Cupriavidus taiwanensis LMG 19424: one gene and its partner. Each later gene encodes a partner of the first gene's protein in a complex. Links are inferred from orthologs where the notes say so. Each region holds a gene or a part of one and is shown on either strand. Other genes may lie near its edges.

Region 1 (7,401 bases):
AACTTGCGCAGCACCCAGATCTTCTGCAGGATGTCCGGCTTGATCAGCAGTTCTTCGCGGCGCGTGCCGGACTTGTTCAGGTTGATCGAAGGGTAGACGCGCTTTTCGGCCAGGCGGCGTTCCAGGTGCACTTCCATGTTGCCGGTGCCCTTGAACTCTTCGTAGATCACGTCGTCCATGCGGCTGCCGGTCTCGATCAGCGCGGTGGCGATGATGGTCAGCGAGCCGCCTTCCTCCAGGTTGCGCGCGGCGCCGAAGAAGCGCTTGGGGCGCTGCAGCGCGTTGGCGTCGACACCGCCGGTCAGCACCTTGCCCGAGGCCGGCACCACCGTGTTGTAGGCGCGCGCCAGGCGGGTGATCGAGTCCAGCAGGATCACCACATCGCGCTTCAGCTCGACCAGGCGCTTGGCTTTCTCGATCACCATCTCGGCGACCTGGACGTGGCGGATGGCCGGTTCGTCGAAGGTGGAGGCGACCACCTCGCCGCGCACCGAGCGCTGCATCTCGGTCACTTCTTCCGGACGCTCGTCGATCAGCAGCACGAACAGGTCGGCTTCCGGATGATTGTTGGCGATCGCGTGCGCAATATGCTGCAGCATCACGGTCTTGCCGGACTTGGGCGACGCCACCAGCAGCGCGCGCTGGCCGCGGCCGATCGGCGCGATCATGTCGATGATGCGGCCGGTGATGTTCTCTTCGGCCTTGATGTCACGTTCGAGCGTGAGCGGCCGGTTCGGATGCAGCGGCGTCAGGTTCTCGAACATGATGCGGTTCTTGACCGCTTCGGGCGCCTGGCCGTTGACCTTGTCCACCTTCACCAGCGCGAAATAGCGTTCGCCGTCCTTGGGCGTGCGCACCTCGCCCTCGATCGAATCGCCGGTGTGCAGGTTGAAGCGGCGGATCTGCGACGGGCTGATGTAGATGTCGTCCGTGCTGGCCAGGTAGGAGGTCTCGGGCGAGCGCAGGAAACCGAAGCCGTCAGGCAGAACTTCCAGGGTGCCGTCTCCGTAGATGGTTTCGCCCATCTTGGCGCGCTTCTTCAGGATCGCAAACATCAGTTCTTGTTTGCGCATCCGCTGTGCGTTGTCGATCTCGAGCGTAGCCGCCATTTCGAGAAGCGCAGACACGTGAAGCGATTTGAGTTCTGTCAGGTGCATAGACGAGGGGTACAGATGGGCCCGGACGGGCGAGACCTAAAGGAAGGGGGAGAAATGAGCGAACGCTCGGGGAGTTGTTGGTGGCATCTTAGCACAATCCGACCGGCGCGCCAGGGTGTGGCGCACGCACGTCGGATCGTGACGAAACCGGGACCGTGGGTCGGGTCCCGGCGCGCAGCTTACAGGTTGCCGTCGAGGAAGGCAGTCAGTTGCGACTTCGACAGCGCGCCGACCTTCTGGGCCGCGACCGCGCCGTTCTTGAACAGGATCAGCGTCGGGATGCCGCGGATGCCGAACTTGGCCGGCACTTGCTGGTTTTCATCGACATTGATCTTGGCGATCTGCAGCTTGTCGCCGTAGTCCTTGGCGACTTCGTCCAGAATCGGCGCGATCATCTTGCAGGGGCCGCACCATTCCGCCCAGAAATCGAGCAGGACGGGCTTGTCGGACTGGAGGACGTCAGCGTCGAACGAGGCGTCGCTCACATACTTGATTTGTTCGCTCATGGCGGAAAACCTCTGGTTTCGCTCTGTTTATGTTGAAGGCTGGACGGCCGAACCGTTACCTTACACGAGATTGCGCGGACCCGTCGGGCCGCCTCTTTGCGCCTGAAGCAGGCGGTGGAGGCCGCTACCGCGCCCGGTGCTGACGATATGTTACCAGTTTGCCGATTTTCAAGACCGGCCGCCGGCACATCCGGCAAGCCCGGGCAAAACATGGGAGTTCGGGCCCGCAAACAATGCCGTCATTCTGGTGCAAAGGTTTAATTCATTGAAATGCTTATTTTCAATGGCGGCGAGAGTTTTACCCAATCGCCGAGGTCAGGAGGCGGGGGGTGTCATAGAATGCACTTATGCGCGCCGCGGTGCCGGACGCGTACCGCGTGCGCGTAGAATAGAAGCGGTTCGCACGGCGCCCGGTGGGCGACTCGCGGCGCACCATCCATGCACCCTGCGCCCCTGACTAGGTCATCGACATGAACACCGATCCCCGCAAGCCTTCGCAGCCCGAGCCCGGCCAGGCGCCGGACGTCGACCACCTGAGCGATGCGCTGGACCATCTCAGCAGCGCCGTGGAGACCAACAGCATTGCCAGCGGCGCCGCCCGCGGCCTGGTCTACAGCATCATCGAAACGCTCGGCACGCTGGTGGGCGATCCCGACCTGCCCGAACATGCGCGCTCCGGCTACGAAGGGCTGCTCGAAACCGCGCGCGAAATCCGCGCCCGCCTGGAAGGCGGTTCTGACTGAAGCGGCGGGGCTGTTCCCGTACCGCGGTGCCCCCGCCGCCGGACGCGCCGGCTGGCGGCGCCGCGCCATTGTTGCCTTGCTTCCTGATGCGTTTCCGATCGACGCCGTTCCGCAGCCTTGCGGCCAACGCCTCAATGACGGCCCATGACGTCGCTTAGTTTTCGCCCCGGCCCTGATTTTCTCGAGCAGGCGGCCACGGCTGCCTGGTATTTCCTCGACCGCTGCGGCGCGCCCGAGGCGGGCGCGCACGTGGTCGTGCCGACTGCCGCGCAGATTCCTGGCGGGCGCCAGGCGCTGGACGCCGCGGCCCGGGCGGCCGGGCGCCCGCGGCTGTTGCCGCGTGTGCTGACGCTGGGCCACTGGCTGCTCGACCTGCCGCCCGAAGGCGCCCCGGTGCGCAGCCCGGCTGCGCGCCTGCTCGCCGTGCAGCAGGCGGTGCGCGGCCAGGACTGGCTGCGCCGCGCCTTCGGCGCGCAGAACGAAACCGCGGCATGGGGCCTGTCGCAGACACTGCTGGCGATCTGCGACGAGCTCAGCGCGCGCTGGCTCGAAGACGCCGCCATCCGCGACGACGACGAGATCGACGGCGACGATCGCGCGGGACTGCTGCAAGGCGCGCTGGCGCGGACCTATTCGCATCTGTCGGAGCGTTTCCTCGGCGAAGAGGCGCGCATCGTGCTGGCGTTCTGGCAGGCGCTGTCCGGGCCCGACGATCCGCTGCCGGCCAGGCGCCGCGCGCTGCGCGAACTGTCGCAGCAATTGCGCGGTCCGGTGATCTGGATCGCGCCGACGCCGCCCACGCCGCTCGAAGCCGCGTTCCTGCGCGATGCCGCCGAACTGGTGCCGGTGCTTCGCGTCGGCTATGACTGGAGTGGTCAGGACGACGGCGATGCCGGTTGGTACCACGCGCTGCTGGCGCTGTGGCCGGAAGCCAGGATTGCCGGCGACGACGAATCGGCGGTCCAGGCGGCGCCGCCAGCGATGCCCGCGCTGCCGCCGCGGCGTCCGTCGGTCCGCGTGATTGGCTGTGCCCGCTTCGAGGATGAAGCTGCCGCCGCGGCGGCGCAGCTGGTGCAGTGGCTCAATGCGGGCCGCCGCCAGGTGGCGCTGGTCGCGCACGATCGCGTGGTGGCGCGCCGCGCGCGCGCGCTGCTGGCCCGCGCCGGCGCGCCGGTGCGCGACGAGACCGGCTGGAAGCTCTCCACGACGCGCGCCGCCGCGGCGCTGATGCGCTGGTTCGACCTGCTGCTGCGCGATGGCGATACCGCGGCGTTGCTCGACCTGCTCAAGAGCCCGTTCTGCCTGCCCGATGTCGCCGCGCGCGGCGCGGCCATCGCGCTGCTCGAGCACCAGGTGCGGCGCGAGGGCATTACCGGGGGCTGGGCCAGGCTGCGCCAGCTGTTCGCGCACGCGCCGGCAAGCACGCTGCAGGACGCCGGCGACGGCGAGGATGCCGACCAGGCGCCGCGCCGCGCGGCCCATGGCCTGATCACCGTGCTCGCCGACGAGGCCGCGCGCTGGCCGCGCGGTTTCGCCCAGCATCCGCTGGCGACGTGGCTGGAGCGGCTCGACGGCATGCTGGATGGCCTCGGCATGCGCGCCGCGCTGGCCGCCGACGACGCCGGCAGCCAGCTGCTCGATGCACTGGCGCGGCTGCAGGAGCTGCCGCGCGACGAGACCGGCGGCCACGCCACGCTGTCGCAGGGCGAGTTCCGCGCGATGCTGTCGGCGCTGCTGGAGTCGGTCGCCTACAAGGAGCCCTCGGCCAGCGGGCCCGCGCGCATCACCATCCTGCCGCTGAACGGCGCGCGCATGCGACGCTTCGAGGGCGTGGTGATTGTCGGCTGCGACGACGCCCAGTTGCCGTCCAGTGCCGCCGAGCTGATGTTCTTCTCCAACCAGATGCGGCGCGAGCTCGACCTGGAAGACCGCGAGGCACGCTTCGCGCAACAGGCGCGCGACCTGGCCGAGGTGCTGCTGAACAACGACGACGTGGTGCTGACCTGGCAGCGCTACGGCAGCCGCGGCGAGCCGCACCACGTGTCGGGCTGGATCGAGCGGCTGGCGGCGTGCTGCGCGCGCGCCGGGGTCAGCATCGAAGGCGCCGCCACGCCGCAGGCGCACGAGACCTTCGCCGATGTGCGCGGCATGCCGGCCCCGGCGGCCGAACCCGCACTGGTGCCCGTGCGCTGGAGCGCGCAGGCGTACAACATGCTGCGCCGCTGCCCCTACCAGTTCTTCGCCGGCCGCATGCTGGGGCTGGCCGGGCTGGAGACGGTCAGCGACGAGCTGGAGAAGCGCGATATCGGCGAGACCCTTCATCGCGTGCTGCTGACCTACCACAAGGAACTGCACGCGCGGCGCGAGCGCGGCGAGACGCTGTCCGACGACCAGCGCTTGGCGCGCCTGGGCGAGATCTCCGACGAGGTCTTCGGCGCGCTGATGGCCGAGGACGGCAACGCCATTGCCTACTACCGGCGCTGGCGCGAGGTGCTGCCGTCGTATGTCGCGTGGCAGTCCGCGCGCGAGGCCGAGGGCTGGTTCTGGCGTGGCGGCGAAATCGACGCCGGCATCGACCTGCCGATGCCGGACGGCCAGCCGCTGCGCCTGACCGGGCGCATCGACCGGCTCGACCAGGGTCCCGGCGGCGCGCATGCCGTGCTGGACTACAAGACCCAGAGCGCCACTCGCCTGAAGCGCAAGCTGGCCGAGGTCGAGGAAGACTGCCAGCTGCCGTTCTACGGCCTGCTGCGCGCCGATGCCGCGGCCGGCAGCTGGGTCTCGCTGGAAGGCGCGCGCGAGGGCGCGCCGGCGGCGCAGCGCGAGGTCGGGCTGCCCGACTTCGAGGCCGCGGTCACCTGGCTGGAACGCCAGATGCGCGACGACGTCATGCGGCTGCGCCAGGGCGCCAGGCTGCCGGCCTTCGGCGATGCCTCGGCCTGCGTGTATTGCACCGCCCGCGGCCTGTGCCGCAAGGGCTTCTGGGACTCCACCGCCGTGCCGGCGCTGACATCATGACGCCTCACGATCTGCACGACGTCCAGCCTTACCAGCGCGATGGCGCGCCGGTTTCCGAAGCGGAATTCACGCGCGCGGCCTGCGATCCGGCGCGTTCGGTGGTCGTTGAAGCCTGCGCCGGCAGCGGCAAGACCTGGCTGCTGGTGGCGCGCCTGGTGCGCCTGCTGCTGGCCGGCGCGGCACCGCACGAAATCCTGGCGATCACCTTTACGCGCAAGGCCGCCGAAGAAATGCGCGACCGCCTGCTCGAAGTGCTGGCGCAGTTGGCGCGCGACAGCGACGACGACGTGATCGCAGCGCTGGTGCAGCGCGGCCTCTGCGCTGATGCCGCGCGCGAGGCGCTGCCGCGCGCGCGGCGGCTGCATGCGCAGGTGCTGGCCGCGCCGGGGCGCATGGCGATCGACACCTTCCACGGCTGGTTCGGCACGCTGCTGCGCGGCGCGCCGCTGGCGTCTGGCATCGTGCCGGGCGCGGCGCTGCGCGAAGACGCGCTGCGCATGAAGCGCGAGGCCTGGGCGCCGGTGTGGCGCGCGCTGGCCACGCCGCCTTACGCCGAGCTGCGCGCCGCATGGGAAACGCTGGTCGATACCGTGGGCGATTTCCAGGCGCGCGCGCTGCTCGACGCGATGTTCCACGCCCGCAGCGAATGGTGGGCGATGCGCGAGGGCGGCGACCCGCTGCAGGCGCTGTCCGATTGCCTGGGCGAGGACGCGCAGGGCGACGTGCTGCTGCAGGCGCTGGCCGATGAAGGCTGGCGCGATGCGTGCGAAGCGCTGGCGGCGCGGCTGGGCGCGGCGGGCAGGAGCGAGCAGGCCCATGCCGGCCGCATCACCGAGGCGCTGATGGCGATCGCCGCCTGGCGCGAAGCCGGCGCCGTGCCGGGCAAGCCAGCTGAACGCGTGTTCGCGCAGTTGCGCGCCGCGTTCTTCACTACCACCGGCGGGCCGCGCTCGCTGCGGCGCACCGCGGCACTGGCCAGGGCCGCGGGCGGCGAGGGCATGGTCGATGCGCTGCTGGACGAGCATGCCGCGATCTGCGCGATGCTCGACGAGATCAGCGCGCGCTGCTGCGAAGCCGCGGTGCTGGCGATCAACCAGGCCCTGTTCCGCATCGGCGATGCGCTGCTGACGCGCTACCAGCAGCACAAGGACGAGCAGCGCGCGATGGATTTCGCCGACCTCGAATGGCAGGCCGCGCGGCTGATGTCGGACGAGGAAACCGCCACCTACCTGCAGGTGCGGCTCGACGCGCGCTACCGCCACCTGCTGCTCGACGAGTTCCAGGACACCAACCCGCTGCAATGGCGCATCCTGCAGGGCTGGCTGGCCGGCTATGCGGGGCTCGGCGAGCGCCCGACGGTGTTCCTGGTGGGCGATCCCAAGCAATCGATCTACCGCTTCCGCCGCGCCGACGCCAGGCTCTTTGGCGCCGCCGGCGAGATGCTGCGCGATGCCTTCGGCGCCACCGTGCTGCGCACCAACCGGACCCGGCGCAATCGCGCCGAGGTGCTGGACTGGGTCAACGCCGTGTTCGACAGCGCGCGCGCCGAGGGCCGCTATCCGCTGTACTCGACCCAGACCACGGCACTGGGCGGCTGCGGCGGGCCGGTGTGGTTGCTGCCGCTGGTGGAGCCCGATGAAGCCGATGACGCCGATGACGCCGATCACGCTGATCATGCCGATGAGAGCGTGGCGGCGGATGCCAATGGCGAACCGGCCAACGCCGACTCCGCGCATCGCGACACGCTGCTGCAGCCGCGCCGGCAGGCTGGCGATTCGCTGCGGCTCGAAGAAGGGCGGCGCGTGGCGGCGTGGCTGCGGCTGGTGCGCGATACCGTGCCGGTACACGAAGGCAGCACGCAGCGGCCCGCGCGCTGGAGCGACATGCACTTGCTGGTGCGCCGCAAGACCCATCTGGCCGACTACGAGCGCGCCCTGCGCGAGGCCGGCATCCCGTGCCTGAGCCCGCGCCGCGGCG
Region 2 (7,353 bases), 1.3 Mb from region 1 along the record:
CACTCGGTGCGGCGGCACAAGGCCGAGGTGGACCAGTTCCGCGTCGTGCGCTTCCCGCTCGACCTGACGCTGGAAAAGTCGCTGCCGCTGGAGCGCAACGTGGCGCGCTTCCCGTACGTGCCGGCGGATCCGCGCCAGCGCGACGAACGCTGCATGGAGGTCTACAACATCCAGGTGCAGGCGCTGGTGCAGCGGCTGTCCGCAAGCAAGATCAGCAAGGTGGTGATCGGCGTCTCGGGCGGGCTCGATTCCACCCACGCGCTGCTGGTCTGCGCCAAGGCGATGGACCGGCTGGGCCTGCCGCGCGCCAATATCCTCGCGTACACCATGCCCGGCTTTGCCACCAGCGGCCGCACGCTGCAGCAGGCGCGCCAGCTGATGCAGGTGGTCGGCTGCACCGCCACCGAGATCGATATCCGGCCATCGTGCCTGGCGATGCTGAAGGACCTGGGCCACCCCTATGCCGCCGGCGAAAAGGTCTACGACGTGACCTTCGAGAATGTGCAGGCGGGCGAGCGCACCAACCACCTGTTCCGGCTGGCCAACTACAACCATGCCATCGTGATCGGCACCGGCGACCTGAGCGAGCTGGCGCTGGGCTGGTGCACCTATGGCGTGGGCGACCACATGTCGCACTACAACGTCAACGCGAGCGTGCCGAAGACGCTGATCTCGCACCTGGTGCGCTGGGTCGCCGAGACCGGGCAGGTCGGCGCGGGCGGCTCGGACGTGCTGCTGGCGGTGCTCGACACCGACATCAGCCCCGAGCTGGTCCCCGGCGACAGCAACCACGGCCCCGAGCAGAAGACCGAAAGCACCATCGGCCCGTACGAGCTGCAGGACTTCAACCTCTACTACACGCTGCGCTTTGGCTTTACCCCGTCCAAGATCGCCTTCCTGGCACTGCATGCCTGGGGCGACCGCGAGCGCGGCATCTGGCCCAACGGCCCGCACGTGGCGCGCAACCAGTACGGCCTGCCCGACATCAAGCGCAACCTGGCGATCTTCCTGGACCGCTTCTTCCGCACCAGCCAGTTCAAGCGCTCGTGCGTGCCGAATGCGCCCAAGGTGGGGTCGGGCGGCTCGTTGTCGCCACGCGGCGACTGGCGTGCGCCCAGCGACTCGGAGTCGGTGGTGTGGCTCGCGGACCTGGAGAAGGTGCCGGATTGAGCGCCGCGGTCGGCGGACATGGTGCTGGAGTGCGGCGTTGTGCACAGGTTCTCCAGTGCCTGTCCCCAGGGTTATCCACAGGCGCGGACGGCTCCGGATGCACGCTTGGCCACGCAACCGCCGCGCCGCATGTGCCGCAGGCAAAAATGCAAGCGCCCAAGGGCTGTTAAAATGCCCTCCGGAGAGCGCCGCGTCCGCGGCGATGCGCCGCCAGGCGCGTGAACAAACGATAAACAGGGGCCAGTCATGAAGCAGATTACCGCCATCATCAAACCGTTCAAGCTCGACGAGGTGCGTGAAGCCCTGGCTGATGTCGGCGTGACCGGGCTGACGGTGACCGAAGTAAAGGGATTTGGCCGCCAGAAAGGGCATACCGAGCTGTACCGCGGCGCCGAGTACGTGGTCGACTTCCTGCCCAAGATCAAGATCGAAGTGGTGGTGGCCGAGAACCAGCTCGACACCGTGCTGGACGCCATCGTCAAGGCCGCCCACACCGGCAAGATCGGCGACGGCAAGATCTTCGTCACCGAGATCGAGCGCGTGATCCGCATCCGCACTGGCGAGCAGGACGAAGCCGCCGTCTGAGCCATCGGCCAGCTCAGCGAGACGCCGCCTTGCAGGGCGGCGTTTTCATTGGTGCGTGCGCGCCGGCCGCCAGCTCAGCTCGGCAGCTTCCAGCCATAGCGCACCGAGACCAGGCGCATGGCGATGATCGCCAGCGCGCCGGTCAGCAGCGCCGCCTCCTGCTGTACCTCGACCCAGGTCAGTCCGATATAGATCCAGCAGCCGATGAACGAGCAGGTGGCATAGGGCGAGCGGTCACGCAGGATCATCGGCACTTCATTGCACAGCACGTCGCGCACCACGCCGCCGAACACGGCGGAGATGATGCCCATCATGACCGCCACGGTGGGAGTCATCTGCGCCACCAGCGCCAGCGAGGCGCCGGTCACCGAGAACAGGCCCAGCCCGATGGCGTCGGCCACGATCATGGCCCGGTCCGAAGCCACGCGGCTGACCACGCGCAGCACGAACGACGCGCCGAACGACATCACGAAGATCAGCAGCACATAGCCTTCATGGTCGACCCAGTAGAACGGGCGCCGGTCGAGCAGCACGTCGCGCACGGTGCCGCCGCCGAAGGCGGTGGCAAAGGCCACCACGAAGGTGCCGACCACGTCCAGGCGCTGCTTGCGCGCATCGACTACCCCCGAGACCGCGAAGGCGAGCACGCCGATCACCTCCATGATGTGGAGGATCAGGGGCAGCGGCCCCATCAGCAACGCGAGCGGAACGTGCATCCGGGCGTGTCGTCAGGCGCGCGGCTGGCGCAGCAGCACCATCAGCGCGCCGGCGCCGCCTTCGGCTTCGCGCGCCTGCACGAAGGCCAGCACTTCCTCCTTCTGCACCAGCCAGCTGCGCACCTTGCCCTTGAGCACCGGCAGCTTGTCGGGCGAACCCAGGCCCTTGCCGTGGATCACGCGCACGCAGCGCACGCCGTTGCGCACCGAGCGGCGCAGGAACTCGGCCAGCGCCTCGCGCGCCTCGTCGCTGCGCAGGCCGTGCAGGTCGACCTTGTCCTGCGGCACCCATTCGCCGCGGCGCAGCTTGCGCACCACGTCCATGCCGATGCCAGGCCGGCGGAATGACAGCGTCTCGTCGGTTTCGAGCAGGCTTTCCACATCGAATTCGTCGGAGAGGGACGCCTGCAGCACCGCCTGGTCGTTGCGCTGGGATTGCACCGGCACGGGGGCGGGCTTGCTGGGGGGATGGTGGGCGCGGTTGCGGTCGCGCAGCTGGCTGACCTGGCCCACGCTGGTGCGAAAGACGTCGGCCTCGGCGCGGGCGCGCGCGGCCGCCTGCTCGGCGGCGAGGCGCTCGGCCTCGCGGCGCTCGGTCTCGGCCTTGAGGGTGTCGCGCAGCCTGGCAAGGTCGTTCAGGCCGAGGCGTTGGGGCGGTCGGTCGGGTTTGCGGGCGCCGTGCGTCATTGAAAAAATCTCCGGAGGCTCGGCGCCGATTATATCGACTGGCGGGGCCGCGGGCGGGCCCGTGCCCGGGTGACGCGCCGGCGGCGGCAATGGCCGCCGGCGGGGGGCTTACTTCAGGGCTTCGACGAAGCGCTGCGCGTCCAGCGCGGCCATGCAGCCGGTGCCGGCGCTGGTGATGGCCTGGCGGTAGACGTGGTCCTGCACGTCGCCGGCGGCGAACACGCCCGGCACGCTGGTGGCCGTGGCGTCGCCCTGCAGGCCCGACTTGGTCACCAGGTAGCCGTTCTCCATGGCCAGCTGGCCGGTGAACAGGTCGGTGTTGGGCTTGTGGCCGATGGCGATGAAGACGCCGGCCAGCTTCAGCTCTTCGGTCTGACCGGTCTTGGTGCCGCGCACGCGGATGCCGGTAACGCCGGACTCGTCGCCCAGCACTTCGTCCAGCACGCTGTCGTAGCGGATCACCACGCGGCCTTCCTTTTCACGCTGCAGCAGGCGGTCGACCAGGATCGGTTCGGCGCGGAAGCTGTCGCGGCGGTGGATCACGGTGACCTTGCTGGCGATATGCGACAGGTACAGCGCTTCTTCCACGGCGGTATTGCCGCCGCCGACCACGGCCACTTCCTGGTTCTTGTAGAAGAAGCCGTCGCAGGTGGCGCAGGCGGACACGCCGCGGCCCATGAAGGATTCCTCGGACGGCAGGCCCAGGTACTGGGCCGAGGCGCCGGTGGCGATGATCAGCGCGTCGCAGGTGTACTCGCCGGCGTCGCCGATCAGCGTGAAGGGGCGGGCCGGCTTGCCGTGCTCGTCCACCAGCTTCGCGGTATGGATGTGATCGAAGATGATTTCGGTCTTGAATTCCTCGGCGTGCGCCAGCAGGCGCTGCATCAGCTCGGGGCCCTGGACACCCTTGGCATCGCCCGGCCAGTTCTCGACGTCGGTGGTGGTCATCAGCTGGCCGCCCTGGGCCAGGCCGGTGATCAGCACCGGTTCCAGGTTGGCGCGGGCCGCGTAGACCGCGGCGGTGTAGCCGGCGGGACCGGAACCGAGAATCAGCACTTTTGCGTGTTTTGCCATGATGCGTTCCTGTGGCCGGTGCGGCATGGTGCCCACCGGCATTGCTCGAAAGCGACATTATAAGAGGAGCCGCATTTGCTCACTGTTGCAAATTCCAATGGGTGCGATAGTGTCGGGCCACGTTAAAATGGCCGCCACGATGCCTGCCAGTCACCTGCCGAGTGACCGCCGGGCGCTGGCGGCATCGGTCCGAAACCCTCCGGAATCCCCTAACACGCGAGTTTCAACCAGGCATGGCCCGAGCTACCACGACCACCCGCACCGATCCCTCAGCCTTGCCATCCCGCATCGGCAAACTGCTGGGCGAAGTCCGCTGGTTCCTGCTGCTGGCTGTCACGCTCGGTTTCCTGTGCGTGCTGGCCAGCTACAGCAAGACCGACCCGGGCTGGTCCCATGCCAACCAGGTGGCCGATATCCATAACCTGGGCGGCCGCGTCGGCGCCTGGGTGGCGGATGTGCTGTTCTTCATCTTCGGTTTTTCCGCCTACTGGCTGGCGGTGCTGCTGGTGCGCCGCTGCTGGCGCGGCTGGCGCACGCTGACCGCCGAGCTGCCGGAACGCACCGACCACAGCCTGCACCGCCAGGGCGTTACCGTCAGCTGGATCGGCTTTGTGCTGACCCTGTTCTCCAGCATGGGCCTGGAGGCGATCCGCATGTATCCGCTGCGCGCCGCGCTGCCGCGCGCCCCCGGCGGCGTGCTGGGCGACCTGCTCGGCGGCTGGCTGCAGGTGGCGCTGGGCTTTACCGGCGCAACCCTGCTGCTGTTGCTGCTGCTGGCGATCGGGCTGTCGCTGTTCTTCCATTTCTCGTGGCTGACCGTGGCCGAGCAGATCGGCGGCTTTGTCGAAACCCTGTTCCTGGGCTTCAAGGCCCGCCGCGAGAGCAAGCAGGACCGCATCATCGGCGAGGCCGCCAAGACCGAGCGCAAGGAAACCGTCGAGGTGCAGCGCGTGCGCATCGAAGAGGCGGCGCCGGTGCAGATCGTGCGCCCTCAGGCGGTGCCCAAGCACGAGCGCGTCGAGCGCGAGAAGCAGCAGCCGCTGTTCGCCGACATCCAGGACTCGGACCTGCCGCCGCTGTCGCTGCTGGACCCGATCCCGCCGCACCAGGAGACCGTCAGCGCCGAGACGCTGGAATTCACCTCGCGCCTGATCGAGAAAAAGCTCAAGGACTTCGGCGTCGAGGTCAAGGTGGTGGCGGCCTACCCGGGCCCGGTCATCACCCGGTACGAGATCGAACCCGCCACCGGGGTCAAGGGCAGCCAGGTGGTGAACCTGGCGCGCGACCTGGCCCGTTCGCTGTCGCTGGTGTCGATCCGCGTGGTCGAGACCATCCCCGGCAAGAACTACATGGGGCTGGAGCTGCCCAACCCGAAGCGCCAGACCGTGCGCCTGTCGGAAATCCTGGGCTCGCAGGTCTACAACGAGAGCGCGTCCAGCCTGACCATGGCGCTGGGCAAGGACATTGCCGGCAAGCCGATGGTGGCGGACCTGGCGCGCATGCCGCACTGCATGGTGGCCGGCACCACCGGCTCGGGCAAGTCGGTGGGCATCAATGCGATGATCCTGTCGCTGCTGTACAAGGCCAAGCCCGAAAGCGTGCGCCTGATCCTGATCGACCCGAAGATGCTGGAAATGAGCGTCTACGAGGGCATCCCGCACCTGCTGTGCCCGGTGGTGACCGACATGCGCCAGGCCGGCAACGCGCTGAACTGGGCCGTCGGCGAGATGGAGCGCCGCTACAAGCTGATGAGCAAGCTGGGCGTGCGCAACCTGGCCGGCTACAACAAGAAGATCGACGAGGCCGCGGCAAAGGAAGAGAAGATCCCGAATCCGTTCAGCCTGACCCCGGACGCGCCCGAGCCGCTGGAAAAGCTGCCCACCATCGTCATTGTCATCGACGAGTTGGCCGACCTGATGATGGTGGTCGGCAAGAAGGTGGAAGAGCTGATCGCCCGCATCGCGCAGAAGGCGCGCGCCGCCGGCCTGCACCTGGTGCTGGCCACGCAGCGCCCGTCGGTGGACGTGATCACCGGCCTGATCAAGGCCAATGTGCCGACCCGGATCGCGTTCCAGGTCAGCAGCAAGATCGATTCGCGCACCATCCTCGACCAGCAAGGCGCCGAAACCCTGCTGGGCATGGGCGACATGCTTTACCTGGCGCCAGGCACCGGCCTGCCGGTGCGCGTGCACGGCGCCTTTGTCTCGGACGACGAAGTCCACCGGGTGGTGGAGAAGCTCAAGGAATCCGGCGAGGCCAACTACATCGAGGGCATCCTGGAAGGCGGCCTGACCGATGACGGCGGCGGTGGCGACGGCTTTGGCGGCGGCGCCGGCATCGGCGGAGGCGGCGGCGAAGCCGATCCGCTGTACGACCAGGCGGTCGAGGTGGTGCTGAAGAACCGGCGCGCGTCGATTTCGCTGGTGCAGCGCCACCTGCGCATCGGCTACAACCGCGCGGCGCGGCTGCTCGAGGACATGGAGAAGGCCGGGCTGGTCTCGGCCATGTCGGGCAACGGCAACCGCGACATCCTGGTACAGGGCGGTGCTGCCGCGCGGGATGATGAGTGACTAGCAGAGGCGGGCATCCCGGCTAGCCGTAGATTGCCCATCCTGTGTGCTAGCGGCGCTTGAGCACCAAATCGAGCTTCGCGTTGATGTTCTCGACCTTCGCGTTGAGGTTCTCGACCTTCGTGTTGACGTTGTCGACCTTCGCATTGACGCTCTCTAATTTGGCGTTGACGTTTTCAAACTCCTTTTCGACCCGCACCTCCAGGCGGTCGATGCGTGCATCGACAGCATCGAGGCGACCCGTGAGGCGGCGATCCATCTCCGTTATCCCGGAGGCGAGCGGCCCAGTGGCCTTGTCGATCTTGTCCTGGGTGCTCTCATTCAGCCACGACATCACGGAAAAGACGAACGCTATACCGGCCAGAATGCCCGTGACTACCATGGCAGGATTTACAGGCTTGGCAGCGTTCTTTTCCTGCCGGGCTTCGAGTTCGATCCTGACCTGGCGCGTCGCGATCCTCTTCATCTCGTCGCGGTCAAGGCGCCGGGCGTCGTGCCGGAATGGCTGACGCCCGGCCGTAGGTTTGCTTGTGGTCATATTGCCGGCCCAG

The links. The genes of interacting proteins can lie anywhere in the genome.
Region 2: the proteins of trxA (region 1) and trxB are in contact, whole or in part, in a crystal structure (PDB 1F6M), measured with the Escherichia coli proteins. The link is inferred for Cupriavidus taiwanensis LMG 19424 from one-to-one orthologs.

The regions. Positions count from the first base shown.
Region 1 is NC_010528.1:2,048,169-2,055,569, reverse strand. What follows is about bases 1-2,908. They hold trxA (thioredoxin TrxA), read right to left. Parts: upstream 1,664-2,908; coding sequence 1,337-1,663; downstream 1-1,336. Other genes in these bases: RALTA_RS09350 (PD-(D/E)XK nuclease family protein), read left to right, coding at 2,551-2,908; RALTA_RS09355 (hypothetical protein), read left to right, coding at 2,134-2,406; rho (transcription termination factor Rho), read right to left, coding at 1-1,157. In the rest of the region: more of RALTA_RS09350, read left to right, coding at 2,909-5,424; RALTA_RS09345 (UvrD-helicase domain-containing protein), read left to right, coding at 5,421-7,401. UniProt on the Escherichia coli protein: Participates in various redox reactions through the reversible oxidation of its active center dithiol to a disulfide and catalyzes dithiol-disulfide exchange reactions.
Region 2 is NC_010528.1:760,111-767,463, forward strand. What follows is about bases 2,250-5,109. They hold trxB (thioredoxin-disulfide reductase), read right to left. Parts: upstream 4,233-5,109; coding sequence 3,267-4,232; downstream 2,250-3,266. Other genes in these bases: RALTA_RS03560 (trimeric intracellular cation channel family protein), read right to left, coding at 2,250-2,471; RALTA_RS03565 (Smr/MutS family protein), read right to left, coding at 2,484-3,158; RALTA_RS03575 (DNA translocase FtsK), read left to right, coding at 4,466-5,109. Outside these bases: RALTA_RS03550 (NAD(+) synthase), read left to right, coding at 1-1,170; glnK (P-II family nitrogen regulator), read left to right, coding at 1,417-1,755; more of RALTA_RS03560, read right to left, coding at 1,830-2,249; more of RALTA_RS03575, read left to right, coding at 5,110-6,802; RALTA_RS30160 (DUF948 domain-containing protein), read right to left, coding at 6,852-7,353.